DNA from 2 places in the Paenibacillus sp. 37 genome. Region 1 is predicted to be linked to the other one. Evidence: predicted binding sites of a transcription regulator. Region 1 holds the regulator's gene; the other holds the start of a gene.
The links. Region 1 encodes CtsR, which represses protease genes until heat stress. Its sites were predicted from a motif close to ATGGTCAATAAAGGTCAAACA; they were not measured.
Positions count from the first base shown of each region.

Region 2: the regulator CtsR is predicted to act here: its motif matches at 9,014-9,034, upstream of clpP (ATP-dependent Clp endopeptidase proteolytic subunit ClpP).

Region 1 covers NZ_CP043761.1:6,233,390-6,246,072, forward strand. The annotation lists gene ispF (2-C-methyl-D-erythritol 2,4-cyclodiphosphate synthase) at 1-294, opposite strand, end outside; gene ispD (2-C-methyl-D-erythritol 4-phosphate cytidylyltransferase) at 291-986, opposite strand; gene F0220_RS26845 (PIN/TRAM domain-containing protein) at 1,069-2,154, opposite strand; gene F0220_RS26850 (nucleoside triphosphate pyrophosphohydrolase family protein) at 2,328-2,723, shown strand; gene pssA (CDP-diacylglycerol--serine O-phosphatidyltransferase) at 2,850-3,581, opposite strand; gene disA (DNA integrity scanning diadenylate cyclase DisA) at 3,627-4,703, opposite strand; gene radA (DNA repair protein RadA) at 4,717-6,084, opposite strand; gene F0220_RS26870 (ATP-dependent Clp protease ATP-binding subunit) at 6,356-8,818, opposite strand; gene F0220_RS26875 (protein-arginine kinase McsB) at 9,003-10,073, opposite strand; gene F0220_RS26880 (protein-arginine kinase activator protein McsA) at 10,102-10,626, opposite strand; gene F0220_RS26885 (CtsR family transcriptional regulator) at 10,658-11,119, opposite strand; gene eis (GNAT family N-acetyltransferase) at 11,581-12,683, opposite strand, start outside.
Region 2 covers NZ_CP043761.1:175,111-187,793, forward strand. The annotation lists gene F0220_RS00845 (AI-2E family transporter) at 1-953, shown strand, start outside; gene F0220_RS00850 (ROK family glucokinase) at 1,400-2,350, shown strand; gene rapZ (RNase adapter RapZ) at 2,402-3,301, shown strand; gene F0220_RS00860 (gluconeogenesis factor YvcK family protein) at 3,315-4,301, shown strand; gene whiA (DNA-binding protein WhiA) at 4,308-5,246, shown strand; gene F0220_RS00870 (HPr family phosphocarrier protein) at 5,502-5,771, shown strand; gene F0220_RS00875 (SIMPL domain-containing protein) at 5,928-6,680, shown strand; gene F0220_RS00880 (stalk domain-containing protein) at 7,067-8,164, shown strand; gene clpP (ATP-dependent Clp endopeptidase proteolytic subunit ClpP) at 8,329-8,925, opposite strand; tRNA gene F0220_RS00890 (tRNA-Arg) at 9,102-9,176, opposite strand; gene F0220_RS00895 (sugar-binding transcriptional regulator) at 9,603-10,628, shown strand; gene gap (type I glyceraldehyde-3-phosphate dehydrogenase) at 10,735-11,742, shown strand; gene F0220_RS00905 (phosphoglycerate kinase) at 11,894-12,683, shown strand, end outside.

The DNA.
Region 1 (12,683 bases):
CGTTGAGTCAATATTCCCCAACTTATAACCGCGATCCTTCACAAGCTGCCATACATGCTCCAGCAATTTCAGGCTGTCGGCATCTTTGAATTCCGGATCGGTATCCGGGAAATGCTTGCCAATATCCCCGAGTGCCAGCGCACCCAAAATAGCATCACTAATCGCGTGCAACAGCACGTCTGCGTCCGAGTGACCCAGCAGTCCTTTTTCATAAGGAATCGTTACTCCGCCAATAATACACGGGCGTCCCTCTACCAGCTGATGTACATCAAATCCCTGTCCTACACGTATCATCGCTTCTTCTCTCCCCCCAGCAAAAACGCAGCATATTGCAAATCTTCCGGCGTTGTTAATTTGATATTGGTATAATTGCCTTCCACAACCTTGACCGACATTCCCTGACGTTCAGCCAGCATGGCATCATCTGTCCCCAGAAATCCGTCCTGCTCGGCTGATTCGTAGGCGGAGAGCAGGGAAGAAAGACGAAAAGCCTGCGGGGTTTGAATGCTCCACAGACTGCTGCGGTCTGGCGTCGCCGTAACGACTCCTTCCGCATTCACTTGTTTGATCGTATCCTTCACGGGAACCGCAAGTACAGCTGCTCCACCACCGGCTATGGCGGCCGCCATGCATCCCTTGATCTGCTCATGGTTTACAAAAGGACGTACCCCGTCGTGAACGAGAACCCAATCCGTCCCAAGTGCCTCAAGGCCTTTATGGACAGAATGTTGTCTCTCTTTCCCTCCCGGGATAACACGGACACGTGAATCCAGTTGGTATTCTTTTACCCAATCCTGGCAACGTTCAACATCTACGGTTCCTGTGACCAGCACCATCTCGCGGATCTCGTCCAGCGCAGCAAATACCTCAAGCGTATGTATGAAAACGGGCTTGTCCTGCAGCAACAGAAACTGTTTGCTCTCGGTCGTCCCCATCCGGGTTCCGCGACCTGCTGCCACAATGACAACGCCCCACCCTTTATCCATGCTGCAATCCCTGCCTTGTCTGTCAGTTTATCGTCCAAAGATATACAATATCATTCAACGATACACTACCCATCATACCGCTTTATTGGGCTTTTTCCAACAGTTTCGGCTTGGCAAAAATCATTCGTCCTGCTGAAGTCTGCAACACACTGGTCACCAGCACTTCCATCATCATGCCGATATACTCGCGTCCGCCTTCCACAACGATCATTGTGCCATCATCCAGATAAGCTACACCTTGACCATGCTCCTTGCCATCCTTGATGATCTGCACCATGATCTCCTCACCTGGCAGAACAACCGGCTTAACCGCATTGGCGAGATCATTAATGTTCAACACAGATACACCCTGGAGTTCGCACACTTTGTTCAGGTTAAAGTCATTGGTGACCACTTTTCCCTGAAGCACTTTTGCCAGTTTAACCAGTTTGCTGTCCACCTCGGAGATTTCCTCGAAATCCCCCTCGTAGATCAGGACTTTTACATCAAGTTCCTTCTGGATTTTGTTCAAAATGTCCAGTCCACGCCGTCCTCTGTTCCGCTTGAGCAGATCCGATGAATCAGCAATATGCTGTAACTCCTCCAGAACAAATTCCGGAATTACGATCGTGCCTTCAATAAATCCGGTTTTGCATATATCAGCGATACGCCCATCGATAATAACACTGGTATCCAGAATTTTATGTTCTTCCATCCGTCTGTCCTCGTCCACCTCGGGATGACCCCATCGTCCAGACATCCAGAAGGCCCCCAGATCGTCTTTCTTCGCCATGGCAAGGGTATAACCGGAATAAGCACTAATCACCGTCAGCGCCACTTGCAGCACTTCTCCTGCCGTCCCCATCCATCCCACAACAGGGTAAAGTAACAAGGCCACGAGCAATCCTGCAACTGTACCTGCGGCACCTGCAGCCAATTCGTTCATAGGTACTTTTGCCAATGAGTCAATTCCACTATGCAACCTGTCTGCCATCAATGTTCCACCAATATTACATACAGCCATAAACATTACAGCTCCCAGCAGCGTTGATATACCAGCTCCCAGTAATCCTGCTGACTGAATCCACTCCGCCATCCATGGGACCGATTTTCCTGCCAGATGATATGCCGTGTAGCCGAACCATGCACCGCACAATCCTGTAAAAGTTAAAATGCCTTTTTTCCACATTAGTCCCTGCACCTCCTTCAATGTATCTTGATCTTTATATCCAGTATGATCCAATTCCTGAATTGCTAATCCCATCTGGAAGAACTTTTTGGAAATGTTGCAATCGTCAGTTGAAAGTAGGTAAATTATTGGCATATAATGAATTCAATTCATATCCCGAGGTGAGTGGCAAAATGAGTACGCTAAGTTTACAGGCTTTCCAGGATCAAGTTTCTGAACTGTTGTTGCGTCATCGCAGCCTGATTGATGTACTGTCCAAAACGGGACAAGCCGGAGCGTCTGTTAACCGTGCCGTGTCCAAAGCCATTACCGAATGCGGCTGCATTGAGCTGCACGCCACCAAGCAGAAATATGCCCCGGAGAGCGATATCGCTCAAACCAAGGGCCTGCTGGAAACGCATGTGGAAGGTGAGTTGTGTGAGAACTGCAGAGAGGTCATCAGCTCTGAGCTAGGGCGGAACCTGTTCTACATGTCGGCTCTCTGCAATCTGCTGGACATTAACATGGAAGAGGTCGTAAATCACGAATCACAGAAGTGTTCAACGTTAGGGATGTTTAATCTGTCGTAAGAAGATATGTATGTCGTTCGCAAGGGTTTCTTTTACCGTAAATAGATCTGAATAAACAAAAAGCACGCATTCTCCAGTTCAGGAGAGTACGTGCTTTCTTTATATAGTGTCTGTCCCCGAGGCGACTTAACGATCGGAAGGACGGGAAGATTTCTCATCCTTGCGCTTTTTCGCCCGACTACGTGAGGCCGCTGTTCGCACATTATGCTTCATTCCATACAGGGCGTATAACACCAACGGAATAAAGATCAATTTGGATAACTGCTCCGGGAAAATAACGGCTACGGCTATGGCAAATAACACAACCCATGGTGCAATCCAGATTGCCTTTCGTGGCAAACCGACCTTTTTGAAATTGGGATATTTAAGCGAACTCACCATCAGATACGATAACAGCAATGTAGCAATCATCATGCTAACCGGGCCAATATCCTTATTGAACAAGGACAGTGTGGCCAGTACCCCGCCGGCTGCCGGTATCGGCAGACCTGTGAAGTATCCAGGAATACCCGGACGAACGTTAAACCGTGCAAGACGAATGGCTCCACAGATCGGAAAAGCCGCTGTTGCAATCCAGGCGAGGATCGGCATCGACTCTTGAAACGACACCATAAATATGATCAGAGCTGGTGCTGCACCAAAGGAAACCATGTCAGACAAGGAATCAAGTTCCTTACCGAATTCACTTTGGGCATTAAGTGCACGTGCCACTCGGCCATCCAGACCATCAAGCAGCATCGCTACAATGACCATAATGGCAGCCAAACTGTAATTTCCATCAATCGCAAGCAAAATTGCCATCATTCCAAGAAACAGATTACCCAGGGTAAAGAGATTCGGAATGAATCTGGTTAGCATCGTTGTTTCACCTCATCCATTTCAAGCCTTTATATAGGCAAACCCTTACATCTGTCTGTCGATAAACATTTGCTCCTGCAAACGTTTGAGGCCTTCCTTAATGGTCCGGGCACGAACTTCACCAATACCATCCACTTCGTCCAGTTCTTCAATTGTAGCCATAATAACATGAGGCAATTGTTCGAATTGATCCACCAGGTTATGGATAATGACATTGGGCAGGCGGGGGATCTTATTTAATACCCGGTATCCGCGAGGTGCAACCGAATCCTCTGAAGTGGCCGCCGATGAAGGATAACCGAGCAGACGGACAATATGATGTGCATCCAACAACTCATCGTCCGACAATCTTTTCAGTCCCACAATAATTTCACGGATTTTGTCATCACTGTCGTCACGGGCATAGTCTTTATACAATAACCAGGCTTCTTCTTCCGTTGTACCCACGAGCTCTTCCATTTGCATGGAGATGAGTCGTCCCTCATTCCCGAGTTCATGAATATATCGTTTGATCTCCGTTTTGATCCGCATCACCATTTCGGTACGCTGAATCACATTAACCACTTCAGGAATCGTCACCAGTTCCTCAAATTCAGAGGCACTCAGATTCGTAAGAGACTGTGTTAATACCGCTTTGTATTTCTCCAGGGTTTGAATCGCTTGATTCGCTTTGGTCAAAATAACCCCAATTTCCTTGAGGGAATAACGAAGTGTTCCCTGATACAAGGTAATGATATTCCGACGCTGTGATATGGATACGACCAATTTACCCGTTTGCTTTGCTACACGCTCTGCCGTCCGGTGACGAATCCCCGTCTCTGATGAAGAGATAGATGAATCCGGGATTAACTGGGTATTGGCGTAAAGAATACGCTTCAAATCTTCGCTAAGAATAATGGCACCATCCATCTTGGCGAGTTCGTACAGGTAGTTTGGGGAGAAATCACAGTTAATCGAGAATCCCCCGTCCACCACTTCCATGACTTCAGGGCTGTATCCTACAACAAGCAGTGCGCCCGTCTTGGCGCGCAGCACATTTTCCAGACCTTCGCGGAAAGGTGTACCTGGTGCGATCAGCCTTAACAACTCATTCATATTATCCAGTTGGCTCATATCTTTCATCTTGTTATGCCCCCTAATCTAAAGCAACCGCTAGTGCATCTGCCACGGTATTCACACCGATCAGTTGTATCCCGCGAGGATGTTTCCAGCCCTTTAAGCTTTTTTCCGGTAAAATGACTCGTTTGAAGCCCAACTTTGCGGCTTCCTTCACTCGTTGTTCGGCCCGTGATACGGCTCGAACTTCACCTGTCAGACCGATCTCGCCAAAGATGACGTCGTCCGGCTTGGTCGGTACATCTCTCAAACTGGATGCAATGCTGACGGCAACCGCCAAATCTACAGCGGGCTCATCCAATCGTACTCCACCAGCCACGTTCAGATACGCATCCTGGGTCTGTAAGAACATACCCATCCGTTTCTCCAGCACTGCAATGATCAGATTTAATCGATGCAGATCTACCCCTGTTGCCATACGGCGGGGAGAAGGGAAATGGGTGGTTGAGATCAACGCCTGCAATTCCACGAGCAGAGGGCGTGTACCCTCCATACTGGCAACTACCGTTGAACCTGCTACACCCAGTGGACGTTCTGACAAAAAGAGTTCGGACGGATTGCCCACCTCACGAAGTCCATCCTCACCCATTTCAAAAATACCAATCTCATTGGTGGAACCAAAACGGTTCTTCACCGCACGCAGCAGGCGATACGTATGATGCCGTTCTCCTTCAAAATAAAGCACGCAATCCACCATATGTTCTAACATACGTGGACCGGCAATGGCACCTTCTTTGGTAACATGCCCCACAAGAACCGTTGCAATGCCTCTGCCTTTGGCAATCCGCATGAACCTTGACGTACATTCCCTTACCTGTGCTACACTACCCGGCGCACTGGTAACTTCGGGAAGATATACCGTCTGAATGGAGTCGATGACCAGAAAATGCGGCTGGATCTGATCCACCGCTTCCTCTACGCGTTCCATATTGGTTTCACACAATACATACAACTCGGCAGAGAGTGCCCCGAGGCGGTCTGCCCGCAATTTAGTCTGCTTGACTGATTCCTCACCGGAAACATATAACACACGCAAACCCGAATGCGTCAAAGCATGGGACGTCTGCAACATCAACGTTGATTTACCGATACCCGGATCTCCGCCCACCAGAACGAGTGAACCCGGAACAATTCCGCCACCCAATACCCGGTTCAACTCTCCGATTCCAGTCTGTACACGCGGTTCCTGACCGCTATCTATATCTATGATAGGAAGCGGTTTATCTTTACTGTCAAACAGAGGAGAATTTCTCCCTTGTGTTTTGACCACCGTCTCTGTTTCTTCCACCATTGAATTCCATGACTGACAACCCGGACACTTACCGTACCACTTGGGGGCTTCATAGCCGCATTCCGTACATTGAAACTTGGTTTTAACTTTGGCCACTTCAGCACTCCTATAATTTAGTTTTATAACAGCATTTTGCATTATTCGACGAATTTCACCCAAACTCCCTGACGTGCAGGGTTACTAAAAGTTTACCATTGTTTGAGATTTTTCGTAAAGGATTATCGCAAACTTTACACATGTTCCTGACATAATCATGTCCGTCTTCTGTCCAAAGTGCAAAAAATCCTCCCCGGCCGAAGCCGAGAAGGATTTGATTATGGAATAAGGATTAATACAAGCTGAAGCTCACTCCAAAGCTTGATGTATATTATTTGGTTTCGATTTCCTCATTGGACGGAACGACCACGTCTTTTTTCGTAACAGACAGTGCACCGTTCTCTTCGTCGATGAGCAATGAATCCCCTTTGGTTACGTTACCTGTGAGCAACTCTTCGGACAATTTGTCCTCAATATGCTTTTGGATCGCCCGACGAAGCGGACGCGCACCGTAAGCTGGATCAAAGCCTGACTTCGCAAGGAAAGACTTGGCATTATCAGTGAGTTCGAAATCGACCTCATGTTCGAGCAGTCGTTTACGAAGTTCTTCACTCATAAGCGTAACAATTTCAGCGATGTGTTTTTCTTCGAGTGAGTGGAACACGATAATTTCATCAATCCGGTTAAGGAACTCTGGACGGAAGCTTTTCTTCAGCTCATCCATCACTTTCCCCTTCATGTTGTCATAATCCGCTCCTGCATCTACAACTGCAGTGAAGCCCAGTGTAGAGTTACGTTTGATCGCTTCGGCACCCACGTTGGATGTTAGAATGATCAGCGTATTGCGGAAGTCAACGACGCGACCTTTGGAATCCGTCAGTCGACCATCCTCAAGCACTTGTAACAAGATATTGAATACTTCTGGATGTGCTTTCTCGATTTCATCGAGCAGGACTACGGAATATGGTTTGCGACGAACTTTCTCTGTCAGCTGGCCACCTTCTTCGTACCCAACATATCCTGGAGGCGCTCCGACAAGTCGGGAAGTCGAGTGCTTCTCACCATACTCGGACATATCAATCCGGATTACTGCATTTTCATCGCCGAACATCGCTTCAGCCAGAGCACGAGCAAGTTCTGTTTTACCTACCCCTGTAGGACCGAGGAAAATGAATGAACCCATCGGACGTTTCGGATCTTTAAGTCCTGCACGAGCACGACGAACCGCACGGCTGACAGACTTCACTGCCTCATCCTGACCGATGACACGTTCATGTAGAATAGACTCCAGATTCATCAGACGCTGTGTCTCTTCTTCTTTCAGTTGGTTCACAGGGATTCCTGTCCAGCTGGCTACCACTTGTGCGATATCCTCAGGAGTAACCTCGGAATCGGTGCGACCTTGTTTCTCTTTCCACTGGTTCTTCGTTACATCCAGCTCTTCACGAATTTTTTGTTCCGTATCACGCAGAGCTGCTGCTTTTTCGAACTCCTGACTTTGAACTGCAGCGTCTTTTTCCTTACGGATATCTTCCAGACGGCTTTCCAGTTGTTTCAGGTTTGGTGGGATCGTGTAAGAGTTCAATCTTACTTTGGAACCCGCTTCATCAATCAGATCAATCGCTTTGTCTGGCAAGAAACGGTCTGTAATGTAACGGTCAGACAGTTTAACCGCCTGCACAATTGCTTCGTCCGTAATTTTCACACGGTGATGCGCCTCATAACGGTCACGCAAGCCATGTAAGATTTGAATCGCTTCTTCCGGAGAAGGCTGATCTACAGTAATCGGTTGGAATCGACGCTCAAGCGCTGCATCCTTCTCGATGTATTTACGATATTCATCCAGTGTTGTCGCACCGATACATTGCAATTCTCCACGAGCCAGAGCCGGTTTCAAAATGTTAGAAGCATCGATGGCACCTTCAGCTCCGCCTGCGCCAATCAAGGTATGCAATTCGTCGATAAACAGGACAATGTTACCTGCTTGGCGAATCTCATCCATGATTTTTTTCAGACGATCTTCGAACTCACCACGATATTTGGTTCCAGCGACTACAGAACCCATATCTAGGGTCATTACACGTTTGTCGCGCAATGTTTCCGGAATCTCATTTGCAATGATTTTTTGTGCAAGGCCTTCAGCAATCGCTGTTTTACCTACACCTGGCTCACCGATCAATACCGGGTTGTTCTTGGTACGACGGCTGAGCACCTGGATGACACGTTCAATTTCTTTACTACGCCCAATGACTGGGTCCAGGTTGTTCTCTCTCGCATAAGCCGTGAGGTCACGTGCCAGACTGTCTAGCGTTGGTGTGCTTACATTGGCAGGTGTGCCATTATGGCTGGATACAGCTTCACTGCTGCCAAGCAATTGCAGCACTTGTTGACGTGCTTTGTTCAGGCTAATTCCCAGGTTATTGAGCACACGTGCTGCAACACCCTCGCCTTCACGAATCAATCCGAGCAGGATATGCTCTGTGCCTACATAGGTATGGCCCAATTTTCGAGCTTCATCCATAGATAGTTCAATTACTTTTTTCGCACGTGGCGTATATGCAATGTTGGTAGGTTGCTCTTGGCCACGGCCAATCAGCGTTTCTACTTCATCCTGAATTTTTTCCAATCCGAGTCCCAGGCCGATCAGTGCTTTGGCTGCGATACCTTCGCCTTCACGAATGAGGCCGAGCAAAATATGCTCAGTACCGATGTTATTATGACCGAGACGGACAGCTTCTTCCTGCGCGAGTGCGAGCACCTTTTGGGCCCGTTCCGTAAATCTTCCAAACATCATATCTCCTGCACCTCCATGGTTTTGGATAAAACGAGGTCATGTAATGAAATAACCGTCGTATTCTTCATATCATTTTTGTTTGCAGCCGTGCTGCGAATAAAGTCATTTGGCATTTGTACATGCCTTATTATATAAAAGCCGCAATGCGGCATGAAACCATATTTCAATACAAAATCAGGCTAAACTAGGACTGCTTCGCTGCATTGATCGTATCACGAATCAACTGAGCTCGGTAGATATCTCGCTCATCTGTGCGCATATCTTCCCCGAATGTTTTCTGCAAAAATCCCGGCTGTGTCATCACATTCAACTCATTCATTACCGTGATGGACAGTCCATCCAACAAGCCGAGATCCACGCCAAGGCGTACATCCGATAAGCGCTGTGCAGCTTCCTTGGAATCAACAATAGCTGCATGAGACAATATGCCGTAAGAACGCATGACCCGATCCGTAATCCGAAGTCTGGAGTCGGTCATTAACCGTTCTCTGGCTGTACGCTCATGACCTATCATCTGTAACACAACACCATGCAGGTTCTCGATGACTTCCTGTTCGGTCTGTCCCAATGTAATCTGGTTCGAGATCTGGAACAGGTTACCCATCGCCTCGCTACCTTCACCGTATATCCCCCTTACAGTTAATCCTACTTGGGAAACTGCGGTTAAAATGCGGCCAATCTGCTGTGTCATCACCAGGGCAGGCAAGTGCATCATAACCGATGCTCTTACACCTGTACCTACATTAGTAGGACAGCTGGTTAAGTATCCTCTGCGGTCATCAAAAGCATAATCCACGTGCGCTTCAAAAGCATCATCTATTGCGGAAGCTTTCTCCCAGGCTTCCTTCACCTGGAACCCCGGATAGAGGCACTGGATACGAAGATGATCCTCTTCGTTAATCATAATACTGACAGACTCATCCTCACTGAGAATAACCGCACCATTCCTGGATTCATTCGCAAGACTTGGACTGATGAGGTGTTTCTCCACCAGCACCCGTTTGTCGAGTTCGTCAATATCGATCAGATCCAACGTATGAAAATCCCCAAAGGCATGAACGTCATCGTATTGAAGTACTTCGCTCAGCTTATTCAGCACCTCTTCCGATTGCTCATTGGAAGCCAGCATCGGAAACGGAACATGCTGAAGGTTGCGTGCAATCCGGACACGGCTGCTAATGACGATTTCGGAATCAGCCGCATCACTGCGCATCCAGTCGCTGAGCGCCTTCTCTGTAAAGCGCAGATTAGGCATTACGCATCCCTCCTACTCATGACAAACTTTACTCCTGAGCTATTCCTTTTTCAAGTCCTCTGATCTGGTCACGGATCTGGGCCGCCTCTTCAAATTCCTCTTGCGCGATACTCTCCTGGAGCTCCCGCTTCAGATCAGCGATTTGCCGTTTCACCTTGATGCGACCACCAGCTCGTGCAGGCACTTTGCCTACATGGGACGTATTACCGTGAACCCGCTTGAACAAAGGATCCAGACGGCTGTCAAAATATTTATAACATGAACTGCAGCCGAACCGGCCTATCTTGCTAAATTGTGCGTACGTCATACCACACTCTTCACATTGAAGTGCTTTTGCAGGTGGTGTTCCTGCCGATCCACTTTTGCTGGCTGGATCAAAATCAAGCAATCCGGACAACAAGTTGTGAATGGAAAACCCACCTGCTGTTCCAGGGATCATTTCCCCTTTTTCACGGGCACATGACTCACAAATATGGAATTCCGTCTTCTCCCCATTTACGATTTTCGTGAAATGAAGTGTCGCCGGACGTTTATTGCATTCTTGGCACAGCATATTGATGTACCTCCTTTGACCCCGATAGTTTTCATTTACCGAGCAAAGATATTAACATCGCCTTCAACATTCTGGCACGAATTTGATCCCGGTAAGGAAGTTTGACTAATATAACCTCTCTAGATACAGCAGCTCGCATCAACCCGGCTTCCCGCTTGCTCAAGAAGCGCGCTTCTTCCAATTGATAGATCAGACCTTCGGCAGCTGTCTGCCCGATCTCTTCACCAATACTATGGTGCAAATGATTATGCAGAGCTGATTGGGCCGGTAATTCAATACGCTGTATGCGAACATAACCACCACCGCCGCGTTTACTCTCTACCAGGTATCCCTTCTCGAGTGTAAAACGTGTGCTGATGACATAATTGATCTGGGAAGGTACACATGAGAATTGATCTGCCAGATCATTACGCTGAATTTCAACCATTCCTTCGGGACTTTCATGCAAAATACTCTTCAGATATCGTTCGATAATATCAGAGATATTACGCATCCAATCATCCTCCACTGTCTGAAACGTTAAGTCAATAAGGACCCACACGCCCCCACAGAGTACACCTTCTCTACCCATTTAACCAATCAGGGAAACAGCGAATCTTGCTTCCACAGGTGTCAATAGGAGAGCGAAGGAAGCACGAAGGTCCTTTAATATTCCCTTGATCCTCCGATGAGATGAATCCCGTATATTGGCGATCATGCATCAGATTGTAGAAAGAAAGCTACTTAAGTATTAAACCTTTAGTTGACTTTGACTTTCTTTGACTTTATAACCATTATAGCATATTTTGTGGTTTTGCCAAGTGGGGTCACTATTCATTTTTTACGATTTTACACGAAATATTCCCCAGACACAAAAAAACCTCCCCAAAATTGCTGGAGAAGTCCATTTGTCTTTCAATCACGCCGTATTTCTATATAAGCTAATCAAGTTAAATGGAGCAGTGGGAATAGTCATCAGAAGAAATCGAGCAAATAGGTTTCCCGTTCAGGAATCACTTGTTCCAAAGCCTTGATTGCTGCTTCTGGTCCGTGAATTCTTCCGATCCGTGCCATTTCCGTTGGTCTGCGATACCCCATCAGCACTGCGGTAAGGGATTGAATATCCACCTTAATGGTCTGATCATCAGTAATTGGTTCCGAAGTTTTCCATATGGACGCTGTTCCGTTCATTGCCACGTTTAATTGCCATACCCCTTCATTCCATGGAGCGTGTGCATCTTCTACCTGAAGAACAATCTGCAACGGTGAGTCCTGATTTGCAAAGGGATACTGGGATATAAACTGCTCCACACTAACGATACGCGCCATAAAATAAGGTACAATCTCCTGCTGAATCCTCGGGTTATCCAATTGGAAGGCAAGTGTATCACTGGCAGGTGCCTGCAACGTAACTTCCTCGATCATGGAATCATGGTTAGCAATGAAGGTCCACAGTCCTTGCCTAGCCTCTTCGTTCAGATAGATGATCTCTTTAATAGTAAACTTATTTTCCTTAACCTCATATAAAAGATAACCTTGTGCTGCATCAGCTTCATCGTAATATACAGCCTTCTGGCTGCTTCCATTAACCAGAACTGAATTCTCCCACCTTGCATCATCCCGAACCAGAGTTCCGTTATAACGCTCAGCATAAGCACTGTATACTTCCTTTAATATGCTGAGGCCCGGATCCCCACGCCGAATTGTTCCAGGTGTCGCTTTTTTCATAGGCAAATGAGCTGTAGGTACTTTATAACGTTTAAATTCAACATACGTCTCCCATCCATACTTCCGATAGAAACCAAAAGAGAATGGATGCAAGAATGATATGCTCTGTTTGTTGCGATTCATTTCTTCCAACGCATGCTTCAGTAGACCCGCTACCCAGCCTTTGCGTCTATACTCTGGCCAGGTGGCTACACCCGCAATACCGCCCATCTCGAACGCTCTGCCATGAATATAGGTGTGAAAAGGAATGATGTGAAGTTTGGCTCCTAGCTGCCCGTCCTCATATACACCCCATATATCTTGTGACGAAAACTGACTCCGCCGCTTTTCTTTTTGTTCATCATTCATTA
Region 2 (12,683 bases), 1.0 Mb from region 1:
TGGGGAGTATGCTGCACATGATTCTGCTGTTGTTCCTGGTGACATATGTCATGAACAGGTTACAGCATTTCATTACAGGTGGTCTGAATCGATTGTTTCCGATCAATTATAAAGTTGTGGTCATCCTGCTCTATATGATTGTGATCGCAGTCATTGTGCTTGGCATTTCCAGATATTCACCACGGATCGTGGATCAGGTCGTTCAGTTGACGAACGAGATTATGAAATTTCTGGATAGTGCAGACGGTGATAATTTTGCATCCAAAATTGCGGGTTATCTTCAATCCTTCGATATCAAAAATTACACCAATGATGCATTGAAATATATTTTCGCTTTGAGCAAATGGCTGGAGTTTATTCTGCTCGTTATCATTCTGAGTCTGTTCTTCTTGTTGCAGAAGCAGGAGATATCCAAGTTCACGTCCAAGTTCAAAACAAGTAAAATTGGATGGTTCTACAATGAAGTAGCTTATCTGGGAGACAAGTTCGTGTCTTCTTTTGGTAAAGTTATTGAGGCTCAGCTTCTTATTGCGGTGTTTAATACAGTGCTGACGATACTGGGCTTATGGATTCTGGGTTTCCCGTATTTGTTCGCTCTGACCATTCTGGTGTTCATGCTCAGTCTGGTTCCCGTTGCGGGAGTTATCATCTCACTTGTACCGCTCTGTCTGATCGGGTATCAGATGGGTGGACTGAAATTAAGCATAATTGTAATCATCATGATTATTGTTATTCATGCTTTGGAGACGTACTTCCTGAATCCAAAACTGATGGCACACAAGACCAAATTGCCAATGTTCTACACCTTTATCGTACTAATTCTGTCGCAACACTTCCTGGGGATCTGGGGACTGATCATTGGTATTCCGATCTTTGTCTTCCTGCTCGATATTCTGGATGTGAACAAGATGGAGAAGACAGAAGAGCCGGTACGTGTGGAAACGAAGTTATAACGCAGAAAAATCAACTGAGTTTAACCCCAATTCTACAACTTCAGAATTTTCATAAAAGTAAAAGTGCCTTCTATATGTAGAAGGCACTTTTCTGTTGGCAATACCGTCATTCGATAACTTTCTGCATGAGAATGACAGGTGGCAGGGTGCATAAGACGAGTCACCCTATATGAGGGGGCGAAGTCCATCTTTTATGAATGGAACGAGTGAAGATGTAATATCATGAGTTGAGGCTTCCTCTGTTATGGAGGAAGGAATAAAGCGTGCGTTTATTAATGAAGGTAATAAGATTGTATACGTATTCAAAAATGCTATGTGATGTGGTTCAAAACCCTGGCAAAGCATGATGTATCCGAGGTCTTATCGTCTTGACCCAGGCGTATCCTTCAATTATAGTTGGTACGTAGGACTTAAACTATTTTAGATAGATAAAGGTGGCTTGCAGCATGTCTGAGAAAATCTACGTTGGGGTCGATCTCGGCGGAACAGCAATTAAGGTCGGTATATGCGATGAACAAGGTCAGCTAATGCATACGTATGAAGGACCGACTGAAGTGGATAAGGGCGTAGACACGGTCATCGCCAACATCGAGAAGTATGTCCGACATATCGTAGCCGAATCACCTTACAATTGGGAACAGCTTGAGGGTGTAGGCGCTGGAGTGGCCGGTTTCACGAATGTACGCGAGGGAATTATCGTTCATGCCCCTAACATCGGATTTCGGAATGTAGCCATTCGTTCGATTCTGGAAGAACGTCTGGGCAAGCCAATAAAAATAGATAACGATGCAAACGTGGCTGCACTGGGTGAAGTATGGGCAGGAGCCGGCAAAGGCGTAGACAACTGCGTATGTTATACACTCGGTACGGGTGTTGGTGGTGGCTTGATCTTGAATGGTAACATTTATCAGGGTTTCTCCGGTATGGCGGGAGAGCTGGGTCATATCAGTGTTGTACCTGATCTGGAAGCCATAAAGTGCGGTTGTGGTAAAATGGGATGTGTAGAAACAGTATCTTCTGCAACAGGAATTATACGTATGGCGAAGGATGCAGTAGAACGTGGTGATCATACGTCACTGGCACTCGTCGACAAGATTGCAGCCAAAGAAGTATTTGATGCTGCGAAGGCAGGCGATGAAGTGGCACAGCGCATTGTGAATCGTGCGGCCTTTTACCTGGGCAAGTCCATGGCTACTGTAGCAGCCGTCATTAACCCGGAGATGTTCATCATCGGTGGCGGCGTATCCAAAGCGGGCAATTTCTTGTTTGATGAAATCCGTACTGTGTTTGCTAAGCTGACGCCAGAACCGTTGCAAGATGGGGTTCAGATTCTGGAAGCTACACTTGGTAATAATGCAGGTATTGTGGGTGCAGCAGGTCTTCTCTTGCGTTCCTAGTACCCTCGTAACAATATATGAAGACAGCAATATGATAAGGAGGGGACATTTATGCTTGAAGGTGAAGGATCACCAGGCACAGGCGCCACGCTCATTATCATTACGGGCATGTCGGGGGCAGGTAAAACCATTGCAGTACAAAGCCTGGAGGATCTGGGTTTCTTCTGTGTGGATAATCTGCCGCCGGTATTGATTCCAAAATTTGCGGAACTAATTGAACAGTCAAACGGCAAGATTGGTAAGGTTGCATTGGTTATCGATCTGCGCGGGCGTGAATTCTTTACGGCTCTGTCCGAGTCTTTGAACTATATTAAAGATCATTTTACCATTCATTGCGAGATTTTATTCCTGGATGCTACAGATTCTGTACTTGTTCAGCGTTACAAAGAAAGCAGGCGCAGACATCCACTGGCTCCTGAGGGCATGCCGCTGGACGGCATCCGACTGGAACGCAAGATGTTGGAGGAACTCAAAAACTCTGCGACTCAGGTACTGAATACAAGTACGATGAAGCCTGCTCAACTGAAAGAACGCATCATATCCCGCTTTTCTCATCTGGAAAGCCAAATGCTGTCGGTGAATATTACGTCGTTTGGATTCAAGTATGGCATTCCGATTGATGCTGATCTGGTGTTTGATGTACGTTTTTTACCGAATCCGCATTATATTGATCATTTACGACCGAATACGGGACAGAATAGTGATGTGTACGAATATGTTATGAAGTGGCCAGAGACACAGGCGTTTCTGACCAAGCTGCTGGATATGCTGCATTTCCTGATTCCGCAATACCGGAAGGAAGGCAAAAGCCAGGTTATTATTGGAATCGGCTGTACCGGAGGCAAGCATCGTTCGGTAGCAATATCGGAATATTTGGGCAAGATGTTGGGAAGCAGCGAGACAGAAGCTGTCACCGTGAGCCATCGCGACGCTGACCGGGACCGTCATTGAAGAGGGTGAAGGGATGAAAGAGGCCGGACCACGAAGAGAACGTCCGAGAATAGTTGTAATGGGCGGCGGAACCGGATTATCCGTGATGCTGCGCGGTTTGAAAGAGAAGCCGCTGGATATCACGGCCATCGTCACAGTTGCAGATGACGGTGGAAGTTCAGGCATCCTGCGCAATGAGCTACAGATGCCGCCTCCAGGCGACATTCGCAACGTGCTTACGGCACTGGCTGATGTAGAACCATTGCTTTCAGATATGTTGAAGTACCGTTTCAATACAGGCGCGGGGCTTGCAGGCCACAGCTTGGGAAATTTGATTTTGGCTGCAATGACGGATATTTCGGGCGACTTTGTGACCGCAGTGCGGGAGCTTAGCCGCGTGTTTGCCGTTCGAGGTGAGGTATTGCCAGCAGCCGGGCAGGCCGTTGTGTTGCATGCGGAGATGGAAGATGGGACAATTATTACAGGTGAGTCCAAAATCCCTGAGGCGGGTGGACGCATCAAACGTGTTTTCCTTGAACCGGATCACGTGGAGCCGTTGCCAGAGGCAGTAGAGGCCATTCGTCAAGCTGACGCTATTCTGATCGGGCCAGGCAGCCTCTATACAAGCATCCTTCCCAATCTACTCGTACCTAAGCTTGCAGAAGCTGTGGTAGAGGCTGATGCGGTGAAGATGTTTATCTGTAATGTTATGACACAGCCGGGAGAAACAGATAACTATACGGTAAGTGACCACCTTAAGGCGGTACACGAGCATATAGGTCATCAGCTCTTCGACTATGTTATCGTGAATAATGGTGATATTCCGCTGCAAGTGCAAAATAAGTATGCGGAAAAAGGAGCAAAACCGGTTGTACTGGATATGAATGTACTCGAAAGTGCCGGCTATCAGGTGGTTGCAGATACCCTTGTTCTGTTCAAAACCTATCTGCGTCATGATGCCGACAAGTTAAGTCATCACATCTACCAACTGGTACAAAATTGGATGTTACGGAAGAGGTGAAGTCCCATGTCGTTTGCAGCACAGACCAAAAAAGAGTTAACTATGATCGAGAGCGAACCGTGCTGCGAAAAGGCGGAACTTTCAGCCCTCATCCGTATGCTTGGTGCAGTGCAGTTATCGAATAAAAAAGTGATCTTGGATATTTCGACGGAGAATGCCGCGATTGCAAGACGGGCATACTCTCTGCTTAAAAAGCATTTTCAAGTGCATACGGAATTACTGGTCCGCAAAAAAATGCGGCTGAAAAAGAACAATGTATATATTGTTCGTATTCCAACCATGGTACAGGAGATTCTCAATAGTCTTCATATTGTATCTGAGGGCTTTCTCTTTACCCCAGGGATCAGTACGGAATTGTTTCAGCAAAACTGTTGTAAACGGGCCTATCTTCGCGGTGCATTTCTGGCCGGTGGATCGGTTAATAATCCGGAAGGTTCCTCGTACCATCTGGAGATTGCGTCTATGTATGAAGAGCACTGTCAGGCACTGGTTGACCTGGCCAATGAATTTCATCTGAATGCCCGGTGTATAGAACGGAAAAAAGGATTCATCCTATACATTAAGGAAGGCGAGAAAATCATTGAGCTGCTCAGCATCATTGGTGCTCATCAGGCCTTGTTCAAGTTTGAAGATGTACGAATTATGCGAGACATGCGTAACTCCGTTAACCGGATTGTCAATTGTGAGACCGCCAACCTGAACAAAACGATTGGAGCGGCCGTAAGACAAATCGATAATATCCGGTTGTTACAAAAGGAAGTTGGTCTGGAATCTTTGCCTGAGAAACTTCGCGAAGTGGCGGAGGTTCGACTCGCTCATCCGGATATCAACTTGAAGGAAGTTGGCGAGCTCCTTAAAGGTACAGTCAGCAAGTCGGGAGTGAACCATCGGCTTCGTAAAATTGATGAACTGGCTGAGAAAGTACGCACAGAACGTTATGGTTAAGACGGAGTAGGGTAAAGTAACAAGGTCGGCTGTTTCTGCTGAACAGAAAGGTCGGGAAAGTCAGCCGTTAAGGATCTGTGAGACTCACTTAGGTCATTGGATGCGCTGTGCAAAAGATGAAATTAGGGCAAGATAATGTCCTCCAAAGCACCCTGAGTTTTTTCTTCTAGTGTCCTGCACGGGTTAATGGTATAATGTTGTTTAAATATAATTGTGTATTTAATGTCCAGATTTCATAATAGGGGGTAAGTTTCCATGACAAAGCACCCGGTAGTTGTCCGTTTGAAAACGGGTCTCCATGCCAGACCTGCGGCACTGTTCGTTCAAGAAGCGAATAAGTACTCGTCTGAAGTGTTCGTCGAGAAGGACGACAAAAAAGTTAATGCAAAAAGTATCATGGGGATCATGAGCCTTGCAATTAGCACAGGTACGGAAATCCAGATTAGTGCAGAAGGCGCGGATGCCGAACAGGCTGTAAACGCTTTAGTTAGTCTGGTAAGCAAGGAAGAGCTCGAAAACCAATAAGATATGATCAATCCAATGAAGAAGTCCCGAAAGGGGCTTTTTTGCGTTTTTCACGTTTATGCTATCGTCAAGTGCAACATTATGGAATTTGTCCCGTCTGTTAAGGTATCAAATCGATTAAAGTTTGAGATGTTAACACATAAGGAGGCTATCGTGATGGGTAAACAATGGATGAAACCGTTTGGTGCAGTGCTGGTAGCAAGTACGTTGCTTGTAGGAGGAACCGCATGGGTTGCGCCAGGGAACTATGCTTATGCTGCAGAGGTTCAAGGGGTACAACAGAATGTGATTAACGTCGTGGGTAAAGGTGAGATTCAGGTGAAGCCTGATATTGCTTATCTGTCCATTGGTGTGAACAGTACTGCAGAGACAGCTGCATCTGCTCAAAAAGCGAATGCTGCCAAAGTTCAAAAGGTATCCAACTTGCTGAAGAATACGTGGAAGATCAGTGCAGACGACATTCAAACCAGTCAGTTCTCTGTACAACCCAATTATACGTATAGCGAAAAAGACGGACAACAAATCAAAGGATACACAGCGCATCATACACTGACAGTCACGTATCGTCAGATGGACAAGATCGGCGAGCTGCTCGATGCTGCTTCAGGGGCGGGTGCCAACAATATTGAGAACGTACGCTTTACTGTAGAAAATCCGGAAAGTTATGAATCACAAGTGATTGAGAAAGCTGTTGCCAATGCAGATGTGAAAGCTGGCGCCATTGCAAAAGCAGTTAAACGTCAACTTGGTGCTGTTCTTTCCGTGAGCCAAGGTGATGCTAATGTGCCTGTATTCTATGCAAGCGAGGCGTTGATGTCCAAAGCACAAGATACAGCAGGTGGTACGGAGATTGAAACAGGCCAGGTTAAAGTAAGTACAATCCTGAATATCACGTATGAAATGAAATAAAAGATCGAATTAAGGACTGTAAGCTCAAGTAACCTTCTCAAGTGTCATTTGAAGAGTACAACGAAATAATGACAAAGACTTTGTCCTGTGGACAGAGTCTTTTTTTGTTGGAAAAGCAAACTTTGATGAAGTTAGATAGGAGGATACCTTTTTGAAGCAACATGAAATGCTGTATATTGGTATCTTTTTTGTATAGTTGTTCGTGACAAAAAGGTCATAACCCATTATATTTTCCGCCTGATATTCATCAACATTGTAACTCGAGCTGTAAACCTTTCCGAAATTGGGTTAATTATAATAGAGAGGTGAGCGTATGAGATATGCGATCAGGTCAGGATTACATACGCAATGATCCCTAATTGTGAATTCAGAGAGGAGTTTTATATATGACATCATGGAAAAAATGGACAAGTGCGTTGCTTGCAGCAGGAATTATTGTAGGTAGTGGTTCGGTATGGCAGGACAGTTCGGTTCAGGCAGCATCGGTATCCTCTAAAGTGACAACCCCGGCTGAGGTAACTCTGAAATCGGGTGGAAAAACACTGACTCAAAAAGGGCTTCTTCAAGGTGGATCGACATGGGTCTCTCTTACGGCAGTAAAAGATGTAGCGGGTGGAACGCTGAAATATGATGCGAAAACCAAGTCATATACGGTAACAGCAGCCAACAATGCGATGACCGTTAGCCTGATTGATGGACAACCAAACGTGTACATTAACGGTTATTACCCTCAGGTGGAAGCAAAATTGATTCAGGGTCGATTATATATTCCATTCTCAGCAATGAGAGATTATCTGGGTGTACAGGGGAATTGGGATGGCAAAACCAAAACGTTGACACTCAGCAAGGTGAAACAAAATAACGTTAAAATTAAAGCGGCAACAGTTAATGTCACTGTAAAAAATGCTGAAGTCGATGTTCAATATCCGCAAGTGAGTGGACTTGCCAGCAAAGAAGCTGAAGCGGCAATCAACAAAGTGCTGAAAGACGAAGTGGATGCTTATGTAGCTGACTTCAAGAAACAGACATCTGAATTCGGCGGTGCAACAGCCAACCGTCCATATGCATTTGAGAGCTCTTATGTAGTGACGTACAACGAAAAAGGCGTGCTGGGACTCATTACACAACGATACGAAGATTATGCTGGCGCTCATGGTATGACAACCCGTACGGGCCACACCTTTGCACTGGACACAGGCAAGGAGCTTACGTTAGATGATGTGCTGCAAAACAACAAAACTATGCGTGAGACGTTGGGTAAAAAAGTCGGCGAACAGCTGAAAGCTCGCGGTGGATACCTGGAAGGTTATAAAGGGTTGAATAAAGATCAGGATTTCTATGTGACACCAACGGGTGTGGTCGTGTTCTTCCAGTTGTATGAGTATACGGCGTACGCAGAGGGATTCCCTGAAATGCCATTTACGTATAAAGAACTTCTCCCTAAAGGAACTGAACCTTTCAGTAATGTATCTGGAACCAAATAAAGAAATCATTATTATGCACTCTTAAGTTATCTTTCTTATAAAATGAAAAAATAAGCCCTCATCATAATCATGATGAGGGCTTATTCCCGTATAGACAACACAATGGGGTGTTGCTGACGTTAGGTGTTGATATGTTAACTCGTAGACCGGGGTCTACATAACACTTAAATGCCTTGGGAACCTACGTTTTCGATAACTTTATCAATGATACCGTAATCGGCGGCTTCAGCAGCACTCATGAAGTAGTCACGATCTGTATCTTTCTCAATCCGCTCAAGCGGTTGACCTGAACGCTCAGAGATGATGCGGTTCAAGGTATCACGCATTTTCAGGATGCGGCGAGCACGGATTTCGATGTCGGAAGCTTGACCTTGTGCACCACCAAGTGGTTGGTGAATCATAATTTCACTGTTTGGTAATGCAAAACGTTTACCTTTTGCACCGGCATTCAGCAAGAATGCACCCATGGAAGCCGCCATACCTACACAGATGGTAGATACATCCGGTTTGATGAACTGCATTGTATCGTAAATCGCCATACCGGCTGTAATCGATCCGCCTGGGCTGTTGATGTATAAGTGAATGTCTTTCTCCGGATCTTCCGCAGCCAGGAACAACATCTGTGCCATAATGGCATTAGCCACTACGTCATTAACATCGCTACCAAGGAAAATAATACGATCCTTCAGCAATCTGGAGTAGATGTCGTAGGCGCGCTCACCCCGGTTGCTCTGTTCAACGACCATTGGAATAAAACTCACGTGAAAAACCTCCTTGGAATGTAAATGTTATTGGTGTTTATACTTAAACTGTTACCGTATTACCCACATAATAAACAATTCCAAACAAAAAGTCAAAGAAAGTCAAACTAACTTGCAAAAAAAAGAAACCTTTCCGGTTTCATTGGTTAAATGGGTTATGAGCTGTTAAATAAAAATGGCGCGCCCGCCAAGAATCGAACTTGGATCTCAGGCTTCGGAGGCCTACGTCATATCCATTGGACCACGGGCGCACATTATGTGACAGCAATAATGATTATAGCTCATGAAATATTTAATTGCAAGCAGTTCGTTGTGGTATTGGTTTGGATTAACCTAAAAATGATCATGATGAAGAAGAGTGGATAAAGAGTACATTTAAGTAAATGCTATTAGAGGTTTTGGACATGCCGTATGAAATGTGATTCTGAGCGATATGTAGATTGAATTCATTCGTTTCTTCTATATATGGTATGCGTGAGCTAGTCCTAGATCATGGAAGTCTAGGATTGTGAAAATAGGCGCGTACAAACGCTGAATGCGTGTCGAAATAACACGTTGAAACACTTGCATGTCACGTCAGTTTTAGGTAGAATAGACGTGGGACTTAAAAAGTTAACCCGGGACGTTTTAGGGCCACGAAAGAGAGCTTAGAACGAGAACTTGCGGGAGTGGAAAGCATGCGAACGATTTTAGAAGTACAAAAGCAGCTTCTGCCTGATCTCATGGATATCTTGAAAAAGAGGTATACGATTCTGCAACAGATCATGTTATCGGATGTGATCGGACGGAGAACGTTAGCTAATTCCATGCAGATGACCGAGCGGGTTCTGAGGGCTGAGACCGATCTGTTAAAGGCTCAGGGACTTATTGAAATTGACAGTGCAGGAATGAAGATCAGCGAGGCAGGGTATGATTTGCTGCAGCAGTTAGAGCCCGTAGCCAAAGAGTTGTTTGGATTATCCGAGCTGGAAGAGCGCATCAAGCAAGCCTACGGTCTGCAAAAGGTAGTTGTGGTTCCTGGTGATTCGGATATTTCTCCATTTGCCAAAAGGGAACTGGGCAGAGCCGGAGCGAAGGCTCTCGGCAATATCATGAGTGATAACGACGTTGTCGCCGTTACTGGCGGTTCAACAACGGCCGAAGTTGCAGAACAACTAAATCCGCCAACATCGCTTAAAGGTGTCTGGTTCGTACCGGCACGCGGTGGACTTGGAGAAAGCCTTGAAATTCAGGCAAATACGATTGCATCTACAATGGCAAAGCGGGTAGGGGCGCAATACAAACTCCTGCATGTACCGGATTTGCTTAGTGATCATGCCTATGAATCATTAATCCAGGACCCTAGTGTTCAGGAGATTCTGCAGCTGATTCGGAAATCGCGGATTGTTATTCATGGAATTGGTGATGCCGTGGAGATGGCGACAAGACGTAAACTTGCGACGGAGATTATAGATGAACTTCAGGAGCAAGGTGCCGTATCTGAATCTTTCGGTTATTACTTTAACGATCAGGGTAAGGTGGTACATACCATGCTTACACTGGGTATGCGACTTCAGGATATTGAACGAACCGATGTTGTGATTGGAATCGCAGGTGGCAAAAGCAAAGCTGCTGCTATACATTCTGTGTTGCGATTTGGTCAGGAAGATATTCTGATTATTGATGAGGCTGCTGCCGAAGTCATCGTTGCTGAAATGGAATAAGGTTTTACTTTGCATCACAACTATTGTTGTCTTGACGGACTTCACCGTCTGTCTTGAATATATAAGTTTCATAAAAAATTAATCAAAACTTGGGAGGAACTTACTCATGATTAAAGTAGGTATTAACGGTTTTGGACGTATCGGACGCTTGGCATTCCGCCGTATTCAAAATGTAGCAGGCATCGAGGTAGTAGCAATCAACGACTTGACTGACGCTAAAATGCTCGCTCATTTGCTCAAATATGATACAACTCAAGGTCGTTTCGATGGCGATGTTGAAGTACACGATGGCTTCTTCAAAGTGAACGGCAAAGAAGTTAAAGTATTGGCTAACCGTAACCCGGAAGAACTTCCTTGGGGCGACCTGGGCGTAGATATCGTTCTGGAATGTACTGGTTTCTTCACAACGAAAGAAGCAGCTGAGAAACACTTGAAAGGTGGAGCTAAGAAAGTTGTTATCTCCGCACCAGCTACTGGCGACATGAAAACCATCGTTTACAACGTAAACCATGAAATCCTCGACGGTACTGAAACTGTAATCTCTGGCGCATCTTGCACAACAAACTGCCTGGCACCTATGGCAAAAACACTGCAAGACAAATTCGGAATCGTTCAAGGTTTGATGACTACAATTCACGCTTACACTGGCGACCAAAACACGTTGGATGCTCCACACCCTAAAGGTGACTTCCGTCGTGCTCGCGCAGCAGCTGAAAACATCATCCCTAACACAACTGGTGCTGCTAAAGCAATCGGTCTGGTAATCCCAGAACTGCAAGGCATCCTTGATGGTGCAGCTCAACGTGTACCAGTAGCTACTGGTTCCCTGACTGAGCTCGTAACTGTTCTGAACAAAAAAGTAACTGCTGAAGAAGTTAACGCAGCTATGCAAGAAGCTTCCGATCCAGAAACTTTCGGATACACAGAAGACGAAATCGTATCTTCCGATATCCAAGGAATCACTTTCGGTTCCCTGTTTGATGCAACTCAAACTAAAGTTCTGACTGTTGGCGACCAACAATTGGTTAAAACTGTAGCTTGGTATGACAATGAAATGTCCTACACTGCACAATTGGTTCGCACTTTGGAGCACTTTGCAAAAATGATTAAGTAATATCTGCAATAACATAGAGCGGAAACAGATGCTATATTGTTTCCGCTCTTTATATATCTACATTTTGCAAATTTCTCAAAAACACCAGGATTGACAAGGGATTTTAGCTCTTGATTGGTCCACCAAATACATGGGTGCGGAGGAAATACAGATGAACAAAAAAAGTGTACGCGATATCGAATTGACAGGAAAACGGGCTTTTGTCCGTGTAGATTTCAATGTGCCGCTCGAAGATGGTAAAATTACAGATGACAAACGTATTCGTGCGACGCTTCCTACAATCAACTTCTTGATTGAAAAAGGCGCTAAAGTCATTTTGGCAAGCCACATGGGTCGTCCTAACGGCGAAGTGGTTGAATCTTTGCGTTTGACTCCAGCAGCTGAGCGTTTGTCTGAATTGCTTGGTAAAACAGTTGTTAAAGCTGACGGTTCTGTTGGTGGCGCTGTTAAAGCTCAAATCGCTGAACTGAACAACGGCGACGTATTGTTGCTTGAAAACGTTCGTTTCCACGCAGGCGAAGAGAAAAACGATCCGGAACTGGCAAAACAATTTGCTGAACTGGCTGACGTTTTCGTTAATGATGCGTTTGGCGCGGCTCACAGAGCACACGCTTCGACTGAAGGAATCGCTCACTTGCTTCCAGCAGTGTCCGGTTTGTTGATGGAGAAAGAACTTGAAGTGTTGGGTAAAGCAATCTCCAACCCTGAGCGTCCTTTCACAGCTATCATTGGTGGATCCAAAGTTAAAGACAAAATCGATGTAATCGACAACCTGCTGAACATTGCAGACAACGTGATCATCGGTGGCGGTCTGACTTACACGTTCTTCAAGGCACAAGGACATGAAATTGGACAATCCTTGCTGGATGATTCCAAACTTGATGTTGCGCTCGGTTTCATCGAAAAAGCGAAAAAACTGGGTAAAAACTTCTACCTGCCGG